DNA from 3 places in the Serratia sp. Nf2 genome. Region 3 is predicted to be linked to each of the others. Evidence: predicted binding sites of a transcription regulator. Region 3 holds the regulator's gene; each other region holds the start of a gene.
The links. The regulator Fur, encoded in region 3, represses iron uptake genes when iron is present. The targets are predictions, from matches to a motif close to ATAATAATGAGAACNACTATCAA.

Region 1 (3,281 bases), on a different contig from region 3:
ATCCGCTGCTGGGTCCACTCGGTACCCAGCGTGGCGGTCTGGGCGACGCCCAGTTCAAACGGCACGCTGACTTCGCTGTGCGCCAGGAAGTCGTCCAGTTTGGTGGTGCCGAACCCGGTGTTTTTGGTGTCGAAGATGCCTTCGGTGCCGCCGGCCAGCCCTTCGTTCAGGCGGGTGTTGCGGGTGCGTTCAAACTGAACGTAGTTGTTGGTGCTCACGCCGTTGTCCCAGGCGCCGCGGTGGGTCAGGCCGAAGGTTTCACGGTAGATGCGGTTGGTCTCTTCGCCGTAGTTGCTCTGCACCAGGGCGTTGGTGTTGGTGTTCTGGGTATCGCCGGCGTACAGGTTGCCCTGGCGGCCGTAAGCGTACTCGAACTCCAGCGACTGCAGATGGGCGAAGTCCCAGTGCAGCAAGGCGTCGATGTTTTTATCGACTACCCCTTCGCGCCCGGCCGGGACGCTGTTGGCGTAGGCGCCGACGCGTTCGGACTTGTGTGATTCGTTAATGTCCCAGGCATCGGCCTGCGTTTTGCTGTAGCCGCCGAACAGGCGGAAGCTCAGGGAATCGCTCAGCGGGCCGGACAGGCTGAAGTCGGTGCGCTTGGTGGCACCCTCCTGCTTGTGCTGCGGCACGTTGAAGTAGCCGTTCAGCGAGCCGTGCAGCGCATCGCCGGCCTTCTTGGTGATGATGTTGACCACGCCGCCCGCGGCGCCGTTGCCGTAGCGCGCTGCGGCAGGGCCGCGCAGCACTTCGATGCGCTCGATCATTTCCGGCGGCACCCAGGCGGTATCGCCGCGCGAGTCGCGCTCGCCGCGCCAGCCCTGGCGCACCGAGTTGCGGCTGGAGGCCGGCTTGCCGTCGATCAGAATCAGGGTGTTTTCCGGGCCCATGCCGCGGATATCGATCTGGCGGTTGTTGCCACGCTGGCCGCTGGTGGAGTTGCCGGTCAGGTTAACCCCGGGCATGGTGCGGATCAGTTCGCTGATGTCGCGCGCCGGCGGGCGTTTTTGGATCTCGTCGGCGGTGATGGTGGACACCCCCGGTGCCTGCAGGTTCTGCCGGGCGGCGGTCACCACGATGGTGTCTTCGCCGCGCGGTTTTTTATCCACTGCGCCGCTGTTTTCTTCCGTGGTGGGGGTGTCGGTCTGCTGTGCGGCGTTGGCGAACGCGGACGCGCCCAATCCCAAGCCGATAAGAGTGGCTAAAGAATAACGTGATAGCTTGCTTTTCATTTGAGTGTCCTACCTTGCTGCCATCCCTCGCCGAACGGGGGGAAGGGCGGTTGTAGTTTTTGTGTAGTCGGAAATAGAAAATCGGCTGCGGCAAGGGATGCCATTGATATATCCCCGATCCCTGTCCGTTGCGCGCAATACCAGCACGATCTCCAAGCCTTACACACTATTGCAAATGCAAATTATTATCAATAGTATTTGGCGTACAGTGCGTTCGGGCGGTGGCCGGCGATAGGGAAAAGTCGACGTTCCCGGTGCCGCCAACTACAAAATGGGTAGGCGTTGTGAATACAGAACTACAGTCAGAAAGCAGCAGATTATTGGCCAGCAGCAATGCGGGCAGTCCAGGGTGGTGGTTGACGGTGGCACGGCGCGGTACGCCATGGGTAGAACCGGCGGGTAACGGCCGCTGGCGAACCACCTTTTTCTGGCGCGATCCTCAGGGATGCGAATTGACCTCCGCCTACCGTCGCGTGTGGATCAACATTAACTGCCTGACCGACCATCATCAGCCGAATCCGCCGCAAAGCCTGCAGCGTTTGGCCGGCACCGACGTGTGGTACTGGCAGACCGAGCTGAGCGGCGCCTGGCGCGGCAGCTACTGCTTTATCCCCTGCTTTGACGAGCGGCCGCCGGCGTTCAGCGGCGACGATGCGCACGCCAACATGCACAACCTGCGCCACTGGTGGCATCAGGTGTTCGCCAGCGCCACCCCCGATTTGCTCAACCCGTATCGCTCCTGGCAAAGCGCCAGCGGCCACAGCGTCTCCGGCCTGCACATGCCGGATGCGCCGCCGCAGCCGGTATGGCGCTCGTTCGACGAGTACGAGATCGCCAGCGGGCGCTGCACGCCGCCGTTGCCGGCGCGTTTGCAGCGCCATACCTGGCAGAGCGAACGCCTGGGCAACAGCCGCGATGTCTGGATCTACACGACAGGCGACAGCAAGCCGGCCGAGCGTCCGTTGGCTATCCTGCTCGACGGCCAGTTCTGGGCGAAGCAGATGCCGGTCTGGGAGCCGCTGATGCAACTGACCCGCGAGGGGGCGTTGCCGGAAGCGGTGTATGTGCTGATCGACATCATCGATCTGCCGCACCGGGCGCGAGAATTAACCTGCAAGGACGATTTCTGGCTGGCGGTGCAGGAAGAACTGATGCCGCAGCTGGCCGACTGGGCGCCGCACAGCGACAAACCGGCCGATACGGTGGTGGCGGGGCAAAGCTTTGGCGGTCTGGCCTCCCTGTATGCCGGGCTGCGCTGGCCGCAGCGTTTCGGCGCGGTGATCACCCAGTCCGGTTCCTATTGGTGGCCGCGGCGCGACATGCTGCAGCTGCCGAGCATTCCCGACGACGCCTGCTGGCTGATGCAGCAGGTAGAACGGCACGGCTTGGGCAACCACGGCGCGCTGAAGGTATTTATGGAAGCCGGTTCGCAGGAAAAGCTGGTGCACCGGGTCAGCGGCGAAATGGCGGCGCGCCTGAGCGACGCCGGCCATCGGGTGCACTACCGGGTGGTGGAAGGCGGGCACGACGCGCTGTGCTGGCGCAGTGGCCTGACCGACGGGCTGCAGGCGGTCTGGGCCTCCGCTTTCGCCACCGCTTACCCGGCATCGGCGACGGCACGAGGAACACATGATGGAAAGCCTGAATCCGTTCGATGATCCACAGCAGCGCAGCCTGGTGCTGCGCAACGTACAACAACAATACAGTTTGTGGCCGGATTTCCGCGCCATTCCGTCCGATTGGACGATCGTCTTCGGCCCGGCGGCGCACACCGCGTGCGCCGAATGGCTGGAACAGCATTGGCAAGACATTTTGCCGGTCGCAGCACGCGAGGCGTGACCGGCGCCAGGTAATCACGGGAGCAATAAGCAGTGTCACACACCCCTAACTCTCTCAGCGGCCCGGCGCTTGCGGGCGAATGGCCGCTGGTCGCGGCGCAACCCGGCATCTGGGTCGCCGATCAAATTTCTCCACATCGCAATGCCTACGCGGTGGCCCACGCCATCGAACTCAACGGCCCCATTGCCGTAGAGCCTCTGCTGCAGGCCA
Region 2 (3,281 bases), on a different contig from region 3:
GTTGGTCAGTTGGCGTTCCACCTGGCTCAGGCTGGCCTGCACTTCCGACATGTTCCAGCTCTGGCGCACCGCGTCTTTCGCCGTGACCGCCTGCTCAAAGACTTTTTGCTGCTGTTGATATTCCCCGATCAGCGTCACCAGACGCTGCAGATCCTTGCGGCTTTGGGCGTCCCAGTCCAGCGCCTGCCCCTGGTCTATCAGTTTGACGGCGTTCTCAATATTGGCGCGGTTGTTCTGAATGTACTCCGGCCGGTAGGTCTGGCCGTACATGGCGCGGTTGTATTTGGCCTGGTTGATCTCCTCGTTCAGCCGGTTGCTGAAGTCGATGCGATCGGCGCGGGATTCGATGATGTGCAGATATTGCGCCCCGGTGCCGGCGATGACCACCGCCAACAGCAGCAACAACGCGAAGCCGAGACCGAGCTTTTTACCTACGGTGAGATGAGTGAACTTTCCTGCCAATGCTTGCAATGCCGCCATAGCGTTTTTCCTTCTCCGGGCGAACGTCAATTGAACAAACCATCGGCAAGAAGTGGTCAAACTTTAGCGGATTTCAGGCAAAAAAATACCCGCCGGTGGCGGGCATCTTCATCAACGGGGGCGAATTACTTCTTCGCGGCGAAGCGTGCGGCGGCTTCGTCCCAGTTGACCACGTTCCAGAACGCCTTGATGTAGTCAGGACGTTTGTTCTGATATTTCAGGTAGTAAGCGTGTTCCCACACGTCCAGGCCGATGATTGGGAAACCGGAAGCACCGGCAACGGCTTCGCCCATCAGCGGGCTGTCCTGGTTAGCGGTAGACACCACGGCCAGTTTACCGTCTTTCAGCACCAGCCAGGCCCAACCGGAACCGAAGCGGGTGGCTGCGGCTTTCTCGAACTCTTCCTGGAATTTCTCAACGCTGCCGAAATCGCGCTCGATGGCCGCTTTCAGATCGCCGCCCAGCGTGGTGCCGGTTTTCAGGTTTTTCCAGAAGAAGCTGTGGTTGGCGTGGCCGCCGGCGTTGTTGCGCATGAAGGTGCGTTTGTCGGCAGGCACTTTATCCAGATCCTGGATCAGCTCTTCAACGCTGTATTTGGCCAGCTCAGGGTAGGCTTCCAGCACGGTGTTGGCGTTGTTGACGTAGGTCTGGTGGTGTTTGGTGTGATGGATTTCCATCGTCTGCTTGTCGAAATGCGGTTCCAGTGCGTCGTAAGCGTACGGCAGGGATGGCAGTGAATAACTCATAATCATCATCTCCAGTGGTGTATGGGCGGCGCAAAGGGCGAGCACCGCGTAAGCAGTCGGATCATTATAGTTAATTAAATGATATTGAAAATGATTATCAATGCCCTGTGAACTGTGTGGTTAATGAGCGGGTCGCTGCGCTAACATACTGATAGAAGAGGGCGGCGGGGGGCCGTGTCAAGCCGTCGATCCGGCGCGTGGGTTACTCTCTATACTGTAGGGAGCGCCAACGCCGAAATGTATCGAAATGTGCCAATGCGTTCACTGAATGAGCACGAGTGTGTAACAACCACAAGCACGCTGTGGTAATATGGCCGGCGTTCGTAGCAAGCATAACAACAGTGACATTCGCGTTTGCCGCGCTAGCGGGCAGGCGCATTTGAACAATGTGACAATCGAGAGTAAAGGAGACCCCCATGCAGGTCAGCAGAAGGCAGTTCTTTAAGATCTGCGCTGGCGGTATGGCAGGAACGACGGTGGCCGCGCTGGGCTTTGCCCCCGACGTGGCGTTGGCGGAAACCCGGCAGTACAAACTGCTGCGCGCCCGCGAGACCCGTAATACCTGTACGTATTGTTCCGTCGGCTGTGGGCTGTTGATGTACAGCCTTGGTGATGGCGCCAAGAACGCCAAAGAAAGCATTTTCCATATCGAAGGGGACCCGGATCATCCGGTAAACCGCGGCGCGCTTTGCCCGAAAGGCGCCGGTCTGGTTGACTTCATCCACAGCGAAAGCCGCCTCAAGTACCCGGAATACCGGGCACCAGGGTCGGACAAATGGCAACGCATCAGCTGGGACGACGCCTTCACCCGCATCGCCAAGCTGGTGAAAGAAGACCGCGACGCCAACTTCATCAAAACCAACGATCAGGGCGTTACCGTCAACCGTTGGCTGACCACCGGCATGCTGTGCGCCTCGGCCGCCAGCAACGAAACCGGTTTTCTGTCGCAAAAATTTAGTCGCGCTCTCGGCATGCTTGCCGTAGACAACCAGGCGCGTGTCTGACACGGACCAACGGTAGCAAGTCTTGCTCCAACATTTGGTCGCGGTGCGATGACCAACCACTGGGTTGATATCAAGAACGCGAATTTGATTATCGTCATGGGCGGTAATGCGGCGGAAGCGCATCCGGTGGGGTTCCGCTGGGCGATGGAAGCCAAAATACACAACAATGCCAAGCTGATCGTGATCGATCCGCGCTTTACCCGAACCGCATCGGTGGCGGACTTCTACACGCCGATCCGCTCCGGGACCGACATCGCTTTCCTGTCGGGCGTGTTGCTGTATCTGATGACCAACAACAAGTTCAACCGCGAATACGTCGAGGCCTACACCAACGCCAGCCTGCTGGTGCGGGAAGATTTTGCCTTCGAAGACGGCTTGTTCAGCGGCTACGACGCGGAAAACCGCAAGTACGACAAAACCACCTGGAATTACCAGTTCGACGAGAACGGCTTCGCCAAGCGCGACGTCACGCTGCAGGATCCGCGCTGCGTGTGGAACATGCTGAAGCAGCACGTGAGCCGCTACACGCCTGACGTGGTGACCAACATCTGCGGCACGCCGAAGGACGATTTCCTCAAGGTGTGCGAATACATCGCCGAAACCTGCGTCGCGGATAAAACCGCTTCGTTCCTGTACGCCCTGGGCTGGACTCAGCACTCGGTCGGCGCGCAGAACATCCGCACCATGGCGATGATCCAGCTGCTGCTCGGCAACATGGGCATGGCGGGCGGCGGCGTCAACGCGCTGCGCGGCCACTCCAACATCCAGGGTCTGACCGATCTCGGCCTGCTGTCGCAGAGCCTGCCGGGCTACATGACGCTGCCGTCGGAGAAACAGACCGATCTCGAGACCTACCTGAAGGCCAACACGCCGAAGGCGCTGCTGCCGGGCCAGGTGAACTACTGGGGCAACTACCCGAAATTCTTCGTCAGCATGATGAAGACTTTCTACGGCGACAAGGCGCAGAAGGACAACAGCTGGGGCTTTGACTGGTTGCCGAAGTGGGACAAAGGCTACGACGTGCTGCAGTACTTCGAGATGATGGCGCAGG
Region 3 (3,281 bases):
ACGCTGGATCTGTTCGCAGATGAACGCCGTCCGGGGCGCCCGAAAACCAACCCGCTTTCCCGCGATGAACAGCTTAGAATCAATAAGCGCAATCAGTTACGGCGCGATAAAGTGCGTGGATTGCGGCGCGTAGAGCTGAAAATCAACGCGGATGCGGTGGACGCCCTGAACAAACTGGCGGAACAGCGCAACATCAGCCGCAGCGAACTCATCGAGCAGATGCTGTTGGCACAACTGGCGGAAGAACAGCCGGAACATTGATCTCTTCGGCCGCACGCGCGGCGCGGCGTTAAGGACAACGCCGGATCGACCACGCTTTTCTTCATTCTCCGGCATCGCATAAATGCGATAAAACCCCGGCGCCACTTTCTGGCATGATACGCATTTACCGGTAAGAGACTGCGCCTGTCGGCGCCCGCCCCGGAGGCGAAAGGCTCTTGCCATGGCATCATTTTAATCGGCGTCAGCGGCGTCAGTGCCGGCGTCGAGTAATGCAATTACTTGAATTTAAAGGTTATACGCGATATGGCTACTGTAGGCATTTTCTTTGGCAGCGACACTGGCAATACCGAAAACATTGCCAAAATGATCCAGAAAATTCTCCAGAAACAGTTTGGCGACGACGTCTCTGAAGTGCATGACATCGCTAAAAGCAGCAAAGAAGACCTGGAAGGGTTCGATATCCTGCTGCTGGGTATCCCGACCTGGTACTACGGTGAAGCGCAGTGTGACTGGGATGATTTCTTCCCGACGCTGGAAGAAGTCGACTTCAACGGCAAACTGGTGGCGCTGTTCGGCTGCGGCGATCAGGAAGACTACGCGGAATACTTCTGTGACGCGATGGGCACCATCCGCGACATTATCGAACCGCGCGGCGCGGCCATCGTGGGCCACTGGCCGACCAAAGGCTATCACTTCGAGGCCTCCAAGGGCCTGGCGGACGACGACCACTTCATCGGTCTGGCGATCGACGAAGACCGTCAGCCGGAGCTGACCAACGAGCGCGTCGACGCCTGGGTCAAACAGATCGTCGAAGAGCTGAGCCTGGCCGATATCGTCGGCTAAGCCCCGGCACTGGCGAAAGGTTGAACAAAGGCCCTGTAAAGTGCATAGTGTGCCCACAGGGCCGTCATCGGCAGCAGGGATTGCTGCGATAGAAGCTACAGATTTGTAACTTCCCACCCCGTCACGGTAGACTGAGATATCGGTTTATCCCATCCATCAAGGCGTTGCATGCAAAACATGCAATAGTGCAATTATATCTTTGTTAACAACCGGCGGTTTCCATTTAGTACAACCGGTTCTATAATGAGACGCATTAACTCTTTGTGCCGACCGATGCCACAGGCGAGTACGCCTCAACTTGATTAGCATAGTAACAGGACTGAATTCGCATGACCGACAACAACATCGCATTGAAGAAGGCCGGCTTAAAAGTCACGCTTCCGCGACTCAAAATCCTGGAAGTACTGCAAAATCCGGAATGCCATCACGTCAGTGCGGAAGATTTGTACAAAAAACTGATTGATATGGGCGAAGAGATCGGGCTGGCAACGGTTTATCGCGTACTGAACCAGTTTGACGATGCGGGCATTGTGACACGTCACAATTTCGAAGGCGGCAAGTCCGTGTTCGAGCTGACCCAACAACATCACCACGATCACCTGATTTGCCTGGACTGCGGCAAAGTGATCGAATTCAGCGACGAATCCATCGAAGTGCGCCAGCGTGATATCGCCAAGCAGCACGGCATCAAGCTCACTAACCACAGCCTGTACCTGTACGGCCACTGTGAAACCGGTGACTGCCGCGAAGACGAAACGCTGCACGACAAGAAATAAGCCTGACCGGCTATGAAAAACCGCCTCACACCGAGGCGGTTTTTTTATGCCCTCCGTGCAACGGGCAAAAAAATCCCCGGACAAGCCGGGGGAAAATCATGTCATGAAATATCACAATTGCAGCGGCACAGCGACTCCACGTACTCCTCTCACTACAACGTCCGCCCTACGCCGACACGCGCGGGCGAACGCATTCCCCCTTCGTTATACGGCCGCCGCCAGGACAGCAGGCCGTTGCACCGGGCTTAGACCTTTTCGGCGCGGCTGTAGCGTTTGCCGTCCGGGCTGACCGACCGCACCTGAACGTCACCCGAGACCGCCGGCTTGGCCTTGGCGTCATAGCGCTGCCACTGCTTGCCGCCGTCGGTGGAGTACTCGATGCCCAATCCCGGCAGCGCGATATTCGCCTCCAGCTTGCCGCCCGCTACGCGTGCGCCCGGCACCGGCAGACGGTAAGCGACGCCGCCCTTATCCAGCTTGGCCAGTTCACGCTGACCCAGGATATTGGCGAAGCGCAGCCAGTCTTTCTCCAGCATCTTGGTATCGACAAAGTGGGTTTCCCCGCCTTTGTATTCGCGGCCTGCGCGGTAGTCCTGTTCCCAACCGGCGCGGTGCCAGGCGCGTTCTGCCACCGACAGCGCGCGTGGGAAGATCATGTATTCCATCTGCGGATCGGTGCGCTGGGTTTCGCTCCACAGCTGAGCGGACAGCCCGTAGGCGCCCGGCCACGGCTTGTCGCTCTTGGCGCTGAAGTGGTTGCCGTCGCGGTCGACCGAAGTTTCCGCGTTCTGCGGCATGTTGTCCGGCGCGAAGCTGAACACCTTGCGCTCGTCGCTGAAGCGGGTGCCCCAGTAGTAACCGCGCTCGTCCGGGTTCACCTCGTAAGGGAAGTCCATATAGACGTAGTCCGGGTTGGAAACCACCACTTCATACCCTTTGTTGGCCCAGTCGTTGACGCTATCGAAACCGCCCCAGTACAGGGTATCCCAGAAGTTGACGCCCACGCGCGAGGTGGCGAACGCCTTCGCGTTCTCGGCGTCTTTCAGGCCATCCTGCCAGGCCTGCATTCTGTCGATGCCATGCGCCTTCACCAGCTTGCTGACCTCTTGGCCGAAGTAGCTCGGCAGATGCTCCATGTCGGCCACCTTGCCTTCTTTGATCATCGTCTGGCACACCTGCGACTTGGCCCACGGCTTGTCTTCGTTGCTCTGATCGATGATGCCTTTGCCCGGCTCCGGTTTCGCCTTGTCGGTGTAGCCGGCGCCCAGGCGAATGTTTTTCGCTTCGTCGCCGCCGAAGTGCCAGGTCTTGATCGGCTGGCCGGCCTCTTTATGCATCTGGGCGATCTCGCCGATCACCTTGTCGACAAAACGCTGGGAAGAATCCAGGCACGGGTTCAGGTAGCTCTGGCGGTTAAAGAACTGCACGGAGGTGGTGTTG

Region 1: fes (enterochelin esterase) is a predicted target of Fur. The motif match lies at 1,408-1,430, and genes of this name have one in related genera.
Region 2: sodA (superoxide dismutase [Mn]) is a predicted target of Fur. The motif match lies at 1,305-1,327, and genes of this name have one in related genera.

Annotation. Positions count from the first base shown of each region.
Region 1 is NZ_PYTW01000002.1:20,967-24,247, forward strand. Features, by position in the region: gene C9411_RS05115 (TonB-dependent siderophore receptor) at 1-1,232, opposite strand, end outside; gene fes (enterochelin esterase) at 1,517-2,890, shown strand; gene C9411_RS05125 (MbtH family protein) at 2,865-3,071, shown strand; gene C9411_RS05130 (enterobactin synthase subunit F) at 3,104-3,281, shown strand, end outside.
Region 2 is NZ_PYTW01000007.1:206,313-209,593, reverse strand. Features, by position in the region: gene C9411_RS16875 (methyl-accepting chemotaxis protein) at 1-480, opposite strand, end outside; gene sodA (superoxide dismutase [Mn]) at 606-1,226, opposite strand; gene fdnG (formate dehydrogenase-N subunit alpha) at 1,643-3,281, shown strand, end outside.
Region 3 is NZ_PYTW01000005.1:319,671-322,951, reverse strand. Features, by position in the region: gene ybfE (LexA regulated protein) at 1-261, shown strand, start outside; gene fldA (flavodoxin FldA) at 526-1,065, shown strand; gene fur (ferric iron uptake transcriptional regulator) at 1,395-1,841, shown strand; gene C9411_RS13890 (beta-N-acetylhexosaminidase) at 2,087-3,281, opposite strand, start outside.